One region of the Cytobacillus sp. MT66 genome, then DNA from elsewhere that is predicted to be linked to it. Evidence: riboswitches for the same ligand, from Rfam matches in the RefSeq annotation. Region 1 holds a riboswitch; the other holds the start of a gene.
The links. A riboswitch is a leader RNA that binds a small molecule or an ion and turns the genes downstream of it on or off. The one in region 1 is predicted to bind lysine.
Positions count from the first base shown of each region.

Region 2: linked by a shared signal. The riboswitch ahead of AC1Q59_RS09285 (transporter substrate-binding domain-containing protein) and the one ahead of AC1Q59_RS03390 (YfcC family protein) in region 1 are both predicted to bind lysine.

Region 1 is NZ_JBXAFB010000002.1:45,309-51,420, forward strand. Features, by position in the region: gene AC1Q59_RS03385 (M20 metallopeptidase family protein) at 1-585, opposite strand, end outside; gene AC1Q59_RS03390 (YfcC family protein) at 625-2,058, opposite strand; lysine riboswitch at 2,164-2,343, opposite strand; gene AC1Q59_RS03395 (MGMT family protein) at 2,640-2,975, shown strand; gene AC1Q59_RS03400 (hypothetical protein) at 2,988-3,392, opposite strand; gene AC1Q59_RS03405 (alpha/beta fold hydrolase) at 3,610-4,482, opposite strand; gene AC1Q59_RS03410 (YitT family protein) at 4,733-5,341, opposite strand; gene AC1Q59_RS03415 (transposase) at 5,633-6,112, shown strand, end outside.
Region 2 is NZ_JBXAFB010000004.1:168,349-174,460, reverse strand. Features, by position in the region: gene AC1Q59_RS09295 (amino acid ABC transporter ATP-binding protein) at 1-610, opposite strand, end outside; gene AC1Q59_RS09290 (amino acid ABC transporter permease) at 631-1,395, opposite strand; gene AC1Q59_RS09285 (transporter substrate-binding domain-containing protein) at 1,456-2,313, opposite strand; lysine riboswitch at 2,457-2,640, opposite strand; gene AC1Q59_RS09280 (DHA2 family efflux MFS transporter permease subunit) at 2,792-4,318, opposite strand; gene AC1Q59_RS09275 (TetR/AcrR family transcriptional regulator) at 4,522-5,397, shown strand; gene AC1Q59_RS09270 (tetratricopeptide repeat protein) at 5,433-6,112, opposite strand, start outside.

The DNA of each region.
Region 1 (6,112 bases):
GCCTTTTCCTTCAATCACGATATCAAAGTCATCGCTGGATGCCATGGCAAAACCAGAAGCGAAGCCGATTTTTCCAAGAGGTACGCTTGACATGTAATGAATGCCATAAACCGCATCGACTCCATCTAACACTCCCTCTTTGACCAGCTGCTTAGCCCCGCTTGGTGAAGCCTCTTCAGAGCTTTGGAAAATCAAAACAATATTATTTTTAACCTGATCAGGATTTTGACTCATCCATTTGGCTGCACCTAATAACGTTGCTGTATGGCCATCGTGGCCGCATCCATGCATCACACCAGGAATTGTGGAAATATAAGGTTTTTCTCCTTCTTCATGCAGTGGAAGTGCATCCATATCTGCTCTTAGTGCAATGGTTCTTTTCCCTTCTGTCCCTTTAAAAAAGGCAACCACATTTGGAGCAGAGAACTTTTCTAAAAGGGGAATGCCAAATTCCGCAAGCTTTTCTTTCACAAATGCAGACGTATTGTATTCCTGCCCTGAAAGCTCAGGATACATGTGGAAATGTCTGCGCTGCTCAATTGTCCACTGGATTAAATCTGAATTTGCTAATTTTGTCTGTACCATGTTGATTTCCTCCATTAGTTCGCGAATATATGAATCTTCTTAAAATGGCCCGTACTGGATGGCTTGAGCGATAAGCAAGAAAATAACTGCAAGTCCTACCTCAATAAGAATAAATGGAAATACCCATTTTACCCACTTTGTATATGGAATACCTGCTATGGCTAGTCCAGCGATAAGTACACCAGCTGTTGGGAAAATTGAATTTGAGATCCCGTCTCCAAGCTGGAAAGCTAACACAGATGTTTGTCTGGTAACACCGACTAAATCTGATAAAGGAGCCATAATTGGCATTGTTAGTGCGGCCTGTCCACTGCCAGATGGAACTAAAAAGTTCAGGAAAAGCTGTACGAAAAACATTCCAACAGCATTGATTGCCGGCGGCAGATTGCCTAAGAAGGAAGCGGCATAATATAAAATTGAATCCATTAATTTTCCATCTTGGAATACAACAAGAATGGCTTGGGCAAAACCAATAATTAAAGCGCCAGTCATAACTTCTTTAGCACCAGACATAAAGCTGTCAGACATTTGGCTAGGATTTAATTTTCCGATGAACCCGACGATGATTCCGAATAATAAAAACAGTGCAGCAATTTCAGTTATATACCAGCCTAGCTTCATGACGCCAAAAATTAATACGACAAAGTTTAATAGAAAAATAACCAATATCCATTTATGATGGGTTTCTAACTTTACATCATTATCTCTTGTTTGCGGCTTTTCGTCGGAAAAATTGCCTAAATAGCGAAGCTCTGGGTTTTTCTTTATTTTTTTGGCATATAGGTAAATGTAGGTGACTCCGGCAAGATAAAATGCTGCAAGAAGTGCAATTCTAAATCCCATTCCAGAAAAGACCGGCAGCTCGGCAATGCTTTGAGCAACGCCTACATTAAAGGGATTCATAATGGCACTCATAAATCCCATATTAGCCCCTAAAGAAACAACGGCAAATCCAACGATTGCATCAAATCCTAATGCAATAGCCAGAGGAACAATAATGGCAATATAGATAAGTGTTTCTTCCGCTAGACCCATGAGGGATCCGGCTATTGAAAAGAACAGCGTAATGACAGGTATCAGCAGCAGCTCTTTATTAACTAACTTTTTTGTCAGAGTATAGATTAAGGCATCTAGTGCCCCAGTAGCTTTTAAAATCCCAAATGCTCCTCCAACCATTAGGACAAAAAAGATAATTCCAGCACTATTGACTAGGCCGGTATGGATACTCTTAAAAATATCGAAGAATCCAACAGGAGACTGTGCTATGTGCTCAAACGAATCTGGAACAACAATGGTTCTGCCGTCCTTTTCAATTCTATCATACTCTCCTGCGGGCAAAATGTAGGTCAGGATTGCCGAGATGATGATAACGCCGAAAATTAGAACGAACGCGTTGATATTAATGCCCTTTTGTTTTTTGACACTCAGTGTTTTTTCCTCTTCTTGTCTGTCTAGCTGTCTAGAAATACTCATTTTCTGTAAATCTCCTTTTCCATTTTTTAGATTTACGGGCATAAATGAAACGCAAAAAGCAGCAGCGAGGGCTCGCTGCTGCTTTAGAAACAAAACTCGTTCTTAGCGTAAGATAGCCCTCCATATAGCACAGCTATATGACAGTCCTGTATTTATTCAACATCAGGACCAGCCTTAAGAACATGAGCAACCTAAAGCTTCGGCGAATACCCCTTTCCATAGCCATCCTCGGATCCCATGCTCCTCCGACTAAGTACTATTGGTCTTCGCACCTCTATCCTTACTTCAAAAAGAAATTGAAATAAGAAAACTATTAATTTATTTTTCTAATTTAACAAACTCTAATTGTTATTGCAACATAATTTTTAAAAAAAGAGGGAACTTCCTACACTAAAGCACTAATCAGGCGGGGGCCAGTCCCCCAGTGCGGTGAAGCGTTAATCAGGTGGGGGTCAGTCCCCCGTTGCGGTAAAGCGTTAATCAGGTGGGGGTCAGGCCCCCGTTGCGGTAACGTGTTAAAATAGGGGGGAATATACGCCACGCTTGTTTGGTGTTATTTAGTGGAAGGAGTGGGATTTTAGGTGAAGCCATTTACTGAAAATGTTATTCGTGTGTTAAGGAGTATTCCTAGAGGCAAAGTTATGAGTTATGGCGCGGTTGCAAGAGCAGCAGGAAGCCCGAGGGGGGCCAGGCAGGTGGTAAGGATATTGCATTCGATGAGTGAGAAGTACGAATTGCCCTGGCACCGAGTGGTTAATAAAGATGGACAAATCTCATTAACCGATGAGGCAGCTTTTAGTCAAAAGGAACTGCTTGCCAGTGAAGGTGTATTTTTAAGCAGAGATGGGACAATCAATATGAAAAGGTATGGCTATCAACTGGACACGGAATTCTTTCCTTTTCCAGACGAGGAATAGGTGAACCTGTATCTATTTTTCCAATATATCTTTAATAATGTGAATATGAACATCTGCCCAAGCCCTTTCCCGAAAATGCAAAACTACGTAAAAAACTATAATAATTAAATAAAGAAGGCTAAATGTAGCCAATACAAGGATTCCGCCGCTAAAAAGGAAGTCCTGAATGCGGTTGGAAAACATAAATAGCAGCCATGGGAATGTGGAGACAAAAATCGGAATAATCCCGGAGCCGCTTCTTTCTTTTACCATCCGATAAAAAATACGCTGTAGTGTATCATTGTCAAGAGTCTGGTAAAATTCCTGAATCTCCGCAATCTCCCTTAATTCGGGAAGCTTATTCAGATCAAGCTTTTGGTTGTTAGCCTTTTTGAGCTGTACATATAGCCTATGGGCATCACCGCGAAACATCATCATAGAATTTAGCCTCCTTTCTTTTCAGTAATCATCTTTATAATGGTTGGTATTATTTGTATTATTATTGTTTTTATGTATCTAAACAGAAATGAATCGTTTTAAAAAAAAGAAGTAATTCCCTAATCGTATGAAAAGGGGTAATTACTTCTTGAGAGTTAGCGGTATAAGTAATAAGTAAAAGCAATTAGGAGCTAACTAAGTAGTTACAAAGCAATCTTTAGCTCACTGACTTTTTGAGAATTTCATCCCAATGAGATAAATAAAGTAAGTGTCCGGCGTTATCAATGAAAGAGTAAGTGGAATTAGAATACTTTTCGCGAAGGTAAGCTGAAGTTTTCGAAGTCCAAACAGTATCTTCGCCGCCCTGCCATATGTTTACTTTTGTATTTGAGGCAGGATTTTTTAATTTCGGGATTTTTTTGCACAATGCAAGAGCATCGTAATATACTCCGTTCCCATTATTGCGATAACCTTCTACTGTTCCTTTTATAATAGCCTCCTGTAATATTTGATCATTTGCAACTTTTTTATCCTCTTCAACCATCTGTTCTATCGATTTCTGTATGATAGAATCTAAGCTCTTGGTTACTTTCTTGCTAAGACTTTTAAAATAAGTCTTTGTCATAAGAGGCATATACCTGTTCATATTCCTAATCATTTTCCAATTCATGGGTAAAATACTTTTGGTTTCACTGCTATTTAGAGGTATAGCACTACTAACTAAGTTCAAGGATGTGACTTTTTCTGGATATTTGCCTGCGAATACTTGGCTGTATAATCCACCAGATGACCAACCAATTAGTGAAGCCTTTTGAATTCCTTTAGCAGTAAGGAATTCATTTATCCAATCAGCGTAATCCTCCATAGAATACTCCAACTCAAAATCTGAATCTCCGTAACCTGGACGATTAATGGCAAAAAAACGAATATTATTTTCGTCCAATATTTTTATATCAGGATGAATGGAATGAACGGAAGAACCGAATCCGTGAAAGAAGATAACTGTGTTTTGATTATTATCTCCATAACCGATATACGATAATTTTCGATTATTTGATAAAAGAATATAAGATTCATAGTAATTTGACATTATATGTCTAATCTCCCTTTTCTAACTTTCTGTAAATATTCAACACAGCAGCTTAAATTCCTTTTAAAGCTATCCTGCTATTAGTTTAAGGGCAATTCTTCACAAACTCTTATTTATTTTTAAAAATAAGTACAATTATCTTTATGAAAAATTGTTGATTTGTAAAGGAAATTAAAAGACCGAATCATATGCGATTCGGTCTGATAATTAGTTTGTTTTTTCGTATATAACTCCACAGAAAGTGAACTGCTTAGATTTCAACAGTGGCACTTTTGCTTTGCTTTTTTGACTTGAATTGATATATGAAGTCAAGCATTACAGTCCCGATTTTCTGGCAGATAACCGCATAAATAATTATTTTCCAATCGACAACAATGCCAGTTAGTAATAGAAGGATTCCGTTTATGTAAAAAAGAGTTTTCCCTGGCTGTGCCCCGGTCATTTTTGAAATAATTAAAGCAAGAATATCCATTCCTCCTGAGGAAGAACCATAGCGGAATAAGATTCCTAAAGAAAGCCCAACTAAAATGGAACCGATAATTAAATCGATAATGACATTGGAAATAGGGTGTGTGACATGCAAGGAAAAGAAATCAACCACGCCAGATGTAATGGACACACAATACAGAGTCCACAAAACACTGCTCTTTCCCAGCCATTTCCCGCCTGCCAGCAGCAAGCCGGCATTTAAAACCCACAGAGTAACAGAAAAAGGTATATTCAATAGGTAGTTAAACAAAACACTTACACTTGCAGCTCCGCCTGATGGGATAAAATGGGGAAGTAAAAACGTTGCCATCGCAAAACCCTGTAAAGCCGCGGCAAATCCAAGCAAACAGCATTTCTGTAAAATATTCATAACATATCTCCTCACGGCCAATGGTGCATTCTATCGCTTTAACACATTAATACGCCGGGGGCCTGTCCCCCGGTCCTTTAAAGCGTTAATAAATTGGGGGCCTGTCCCCCAGTTGTTTAAAGTGTTAAAGAATTGTTTTTGCTATCATTATACGACTCTTTGATTTTTATATATATAATTTTTTCACATTTTTTTTAGCTGGGAGGAGTTTGCAGGATTTTGTCGAAAATAGAAATCGATTGTGTGATCCACATTTTTAAAAAAACTTATCTGAAAGGGTGACTTATTTCATTGTCCAGAAAACTCCGTTATTGGTATCCAGGTGCCATGTATCATGTTACAAGCCGCGGGAATCGGAAATCAGCCATATTTTATGATGATCCCGATCGCTTTGCCTATCTAGACATACTAAGTGAAGCACAAAATGACTTCCCCTTTTACCTGCATTCCTATTGCCTCATGACAAACCATATCCATCTCCAAATAGAAACCATCCAGCACCATCCCAAAGATATTATGAAGTATTTAAATTTCAAATATGCAATCTATTTTAATAAACGTCACGACCTTGACGGCCATGTTTTTCAAGGGAGATACAAGTCAGAACTTATTTTATCGATAGACTATTTTCTCAAGGCTAATCGGTATATTCATTTAAATCCAGTAGAGGCTAGCATTGTACATTCTCCGGGGGCTTATCCTTGGAGCAGCTATGCAGCCTATATCTCCAAAACAGAAAATAAACTTGTCACAACAGAGAAGATACTGTCC
Region 2 (6,112 bases), on a different contig from region 1:
CTTTGGCAAAGCCCATTTCATGGGTTACGATTAACATGGTTAGCCCGCTCTCTGCAAGCTCCTTCATAACCTTCAGAACCTCTCCAACCATTTCCGGGTCAAGTGCAGATGTTGGCTCATCGAATAAAAGCACATCAGGTTCCATTGATAGTGCTCTTGCAATGGCTACACGCTGTTTTTGTCCTCCAGACAGCTGCTTTGGTTTGGCATGAACAAATTTGTCCATTCCCACTACTTTTAAATATTTCATTGCTACCTGTTCTGCTTCTTTACGTGAGCGTTTTAGCACCTTTACTTGGCCAACCACACAATTGCTTAGGACATCATGGTTATTAAAAAGGTTAAATTGCTGAAAAACCATTCCAAGCTTTGTGCGATAGGCTGCAATATCGTGGTTATCATCAAGGATATTCTCGCCTTTATAGATGATTTGACCGCCGCTTGGCTTTTCCAATAAATTGATGCAGCGGAGAAGAGTTGATTTGCCGGAACCCGATGAGCCAATGATACAGACTACCTCTCCCTTGTTCACTGAAAAATCAATATCCTTAAGCACTTCATGCGTACCAAAGGATTTACTTAGATGCTGAACTTCTATTACCTTTTCCATCCTCTCGCTCCTTTGGACTATTAGTGATCTTTTTTCTTCAATATATCGTCTGGTGTCTCTACCTGCATTTGGTTAGCATACATGCTGTAATTTTCCGGTCCATCTAGTTTCTTTTCAATGTATTGTAAAATCCTGGTTACTGTAAAAGTCATGATAAAATATAACACACAGGCAACAAAGAAGGATTCAAAATATCTGAAATTATTTCCAGCGATTGATTTCGTTTGGAAGAACAGTTCAGAAACGGAGATAACACTAAGTACAGACGTATCTTTAATGTTGATGACAAATTCGTTTCCTGTTGCTGGCAGTATGTTTCGGATGGCCTGCGGCAGCACCACATTATACATTGTTTGGAAGTGATTCATTCCTATTGCTTGAGCGGCCTCATACTGCCCTTTATCAATAGAGATAATCCCGCCGCGGATAATTTCTGACATATAGGCACCTGTGTTAATGGAAACAATAAGAATAGCTGCGAAAATACGGTCCATGTCTAAACCAAAGGCTAGAGCAGCCCCATAAAAAATAACCATTGCTTGAACAATCATCGGTGTACCGCGGAATATTTCAATATAGGCAGAAAGAAGTGCGTTGATTATTTTGAGGATCACTTTCTTTATCCCGCGTTCAGGCACGGGAATTGTGCGAACGACTGAAACAATTAGCCCTATAAGGAAGCCAATGATGGTTCCAATGATGGATATGAATAAAGTAATTCCAGCACCGCGCAAGAACATTGGCCAATTGTTTGAAACAATATCAATAACCCATTCTAGAGTCATAGTGTACCTCCTTTTAACAAAAAAGGGGACTGCCCAAAGGAAAGCCCCCTTTCGATTTTATTATTTAGCAGCTGGCTGATTTTTAATAGCAGCATCCATAATGCTTGAGCGTTCTTCTTCAGGGATACCTGCCAAGATTTCATTGATTTTCTCTGTTAATTCACTGTCTTTTGCCACACCAACGGCGATGGCTGTATCATCGTCAGATGTCTTAAATCCATCTGTAAATTCTACCATTTTAAAGTTTTCGTTAGCTGATTCAGCACTTACGCCTTCCGGACGTTCAGATACATATCCATCAATAACACCAGACTCCAGTGCAACCCTCATTGCCGGGAAGTTATCCATTGCTGGCTGTTTGCTAACCCCTTCGATTTGGTCGATCACTGAATAGTGGAAAGTATTTAGCTGCGCTGTTACTTTTGCACCGCTGAAATCTTTAATGGATGATGCTCCATCGTATTTTCCGCCTTTTTTAACAACCATGACTAAATCTGATTTATAATAGATATCTGAGAAATCAATGGACTTTTTGCGTTCTTCTGTTGGTGACATCCCAGCAATAATAGCGTCAATTTTCCCAGAAGCTAATGCTGGAACAAGTCCGTCCCATTCCGTTTTAACGATGACCAATTCCTTGCCTAAGCCTTCTGCAATTTTCTTTGCAATCTCAACATCGTAACCGCCTGCATATTCGGCGCTTCCGTCAATTTTCACTCCGCCATTAGAATCGTCGTTTTGTGTCCAGTTGAATGGCGCATACCCCGCTTCAAGGCCTACCTTAAAAGTACCTTTTTCCTCAGACGCTGCCCCATCAGAATTGTCTGAGCCGCTTTTGCTGTCACTAGTACCACAGCCTGCTAGTAACAATGCCAATGATAATGATAGTGCTAAAAGCAATGATAATTTTTTTAACATAACATTTCTCGCCCCTTTTTTTATTATTTCACAATATCGAGTATACAATTCGAACTATTTAGGTAATTCGAAAAATCAAAAAAGACCTGAGGTGAACTCAGGTCTTGTCTTGTCATCATTACCCAAATTTCATCTTCTTTCCCAAATGAGATAGCTCAACTCAATAAACCCGGGATTGTCTATTGAGACAGTCCTGCAGTTATTCACTGCAGACCCAGCCCGCAATACTGAGTATATTGCAAGCTTCGGCGATATTTCCTTCTCCCTAGCATCATTGTTTCTCAAGCTCCGCTAGAGACTAATAAACATCGCACCTCTACCTCACCTACAAAAAGATGAGGTCATATTTAATTTATTTGTAGTCTACAATATCATGTCCTATATGTCAATCGGACTATTAACCAATTTTGATAGAATAATAAATTGGTGAGTTTGGAATAAAAAACCTGACTCATTTAGAATCAGGTTTTTTAAGTTATCAATTCTCAGCTAATTTCGCTGTCATTTTTTTTTCCGTTTTTTCCTCTAATGGATCTGATGCTGGTTTCGCCCGTTTCATAAAGAAGGAAAGAATGAGTGCGACACAGATAATACCAGTTGCCACAAAGAAGGAGAAGTTAATTCCCTCTAACATAGACTTCATCATAATTTCTTGCTTCATTGCAGCGATTGCTGCCTCTGTTGGCTGTCCAGCCATGTTTTTCATGGCATCTTTAGCAAGGTCAGCTGCTGCAGACTCAGTCCTAGTGGACATTAAGGTTACTAGAAGTGCTGTACCAATCGCACCTGATACCTGGTTTAACGTGTTGTTCATAGCTGTTCCATGCGGATAGAAGCGTCTTGGCAATTGATTCAATCCATTAGTCGAAACAGGCATCATAACCATTGACATTCCAAAAGCACGGACAGAATAGACAATCATTAAATTGGCATAGGTTGTTTCCAATGTCAATTTGCTGAAAAGATAGGTTGTTACAGCCATAATGGCTAGACCCATTATCGCCAAAATACGGCCGCCAAATTTGTCAAATAATTTGCCGTTCACCGGTGACATAAACGCCATTATTAATGCTCCAGGAAGCAAGAGAAGCCCTGCATCCATCGGAGAAATCCCTCTAAGGGTCTGAACATATATAGGGAGTAAAATCATCCCTGAAAAGAGAGCCATGTTTACAATCATTGTGATCGCTGATGATAAGGCAAACATTGGATACTTATAAACACCAAAGTTTAACATCGGCCGTTCTTTCTTGGATTGGAGAACAATGAAGATAACTAAACTAATAGCCCCTAAAATGATTGTTCCGTAAACGAGAGGGCTATCCCATCCTTTATTCCCCGCTGAACTAAATCCATATAGAATACCGCCAAACCCGATACTTGATAAGGTGAGCGAGAAAACATCCAGGCGGATATTCACTTTTTCCTTTTTATCTTTAAGCATGAAGAACCCGATCAATAATACTACTATGGCAATAGGAGTAATAAAGTGGAAAAGCATTCTCCAGTCATAGTGCTCAATGATCCAGCCAGATAATGTTGGACCAATGGCTGGCGCAAACATGAGGATTAATCCAAAAACCCCCATGGCTGCCCCTCTTTTTTCCACTGGGAAACTGACAAGCATCACGTTCATTAAGAGCGGCATAAGAATGGCTGAGCCTGAAGCCTGAAGCATACGCCCTGTTAATAAAGTTGGGAAAATGTGGGCAGTACCAGCAAGTATGGTTCCTGCAGAAAATAAAATCATTGCTGATAAAAAGATTCGTCTGACTGAATATTTTTCAATTAAAAAGGCTGTTGCCGGGATTAAAATACCGTTCACAAGCATGAATCCAGTTGCAAGCCATTGAACCGTCGTTTCTTTAATATTCAGGTCCAACATAATTGAAGGCAAAGCAATATTTAATAATGTATTATTTAAAAAAGCAATAAAGGCTCCGATCATTAGAATAGCTATAATGCCATACGGCGGACGTGCCTGATTTTTTATATCGTCACCCATGTATATACCCCCTATACTTTCGGTTCATTATTTTATACTGTTATTTCACAGATTCATATCATATACCATTAGTTCAAAATTTGCAATCAAAAAATTACATGATTTATAAACGATTGTGCTGAACCTGAAAATAATATAAGATATAATTTGTACCAACGGTTCAATTACGTATTAACGGTTCAATTCCTATTAAAGGTGATTTTATGAATGATAGAAAACAGCACGTCATTACTATGGCCCATCAGCTATTTATTGAAAAAGGCTTCCAGGCGACGTCTATTCAAGATATTTTAGATTACAGCGGAATTTCAAAGGGTACATTTTATAATTATTTTGCTTCGAAAAACGAGCTGCTAATCGCCCTTATTAAAACCTTACTAAAAGAGGTTGAAAAAAAACGGGATGAATTGCTTATTGGTCAGGATCCTTCTAATATAGAAGTTTTTAGTAAACAGCTTGAATTACAATTTAAGGTGAATAGAAGAAATAAGCTATTATCCCTTTTTGAAGAGGTCATTTCGTTAAACGATGCAGATCTTAATAAATTTATTCGGCGCGGTCATTTTCAATATCTCCACTGGCTCTATGTCCGATTTCTAGATCTCTTCGGAGAAAGCAAGAAGCCTTATTTGCTTGATTGTGCCATTATGTTCATGGGTATTTTGCACCAAAATATTAAATATAGAGAGATGGAGCTTAAATCTCAGGCAAACATCCATGAAATTGTCAGTTATAGTGTAAAACGGCTGGTAAAGATGGTAGAGGATGTGTCAGAATCAGGAGACCAGCTAGTCTCGCCAGAACTTCTAGAGAAATGGCGGCCGGCATACAGCAATGACGAAATAGATGCACAAAAGAAAATAAATAAGACCATATTAATCCTAAAAAAAAGGCTTACACACAAAAGCGACCAGTCCAGATACTTTGAATTACTGGACTTTATCCAGGAAGAGCTTCTGCATTCCAAAGAACCGAGAACCTACCTGATCGAAAGCACCTTAGCAGCCTTAAAAAAGCGCAGCGATCTATTCGACCAGAATGAAATTGAAAAACTCGAACAGCTCGCTAAGATACTTTAGCACTTTAAACAATCGGGGGTCAGTCCCCCATCGCTTTAACGCGATGAGGGACTGACCCCGTTTTTATTTGCTAGTTTTAAGATCTTGTTTTCGTAGTAGCGTGCTTTCTTTTTGTTATGGTTGGCATTGAAAAAGGCAATGACATCGAGCATAGCATTTTCATACAGCTCCTGATCCCCGGCCTGTTCAAGATAGCGGAGTCCATTTTCGTAATGCATGCCCGCCTGCGCCTTATTTGGCTTTTCCTTATGTTCTAAGCAATACGCATACTGCATATAGATCATTCCCAGTTTCCTGTTCGTTATACCGTGATCTTTATCTTTATGGTAGATCGCTATCGCCTGTTCATAGAATGGTAGGGCTTCATTAATCTTGCCTAAATCAAAACTGATATACCCTAATTCTGTTAGGACTTCGGCATGAATCAGCGTATCTTTCAAAACGGAGTCTGCTAAAAGGATTAGAGCATTAGTTAGATAAACCGCAGCTTCTTTGCCTTTTTCAATCTTCCCATAAATGGCGCCAAGTGCTGCCAGCATATGTATGCTTGCTTCTTCCTGATCCCCGGCTAACTCAAGGCCTTTCTCCAAATAACCAATCGCCTCTTCATTCCTGTCAAGATTGGCCGATAACATTCCAAGTTTAAAATACAAAATTGGAAGCATCTTAAGATCTTCTTTCTGATCCTCATTCATACAGGAAATGGCCCGCTGAT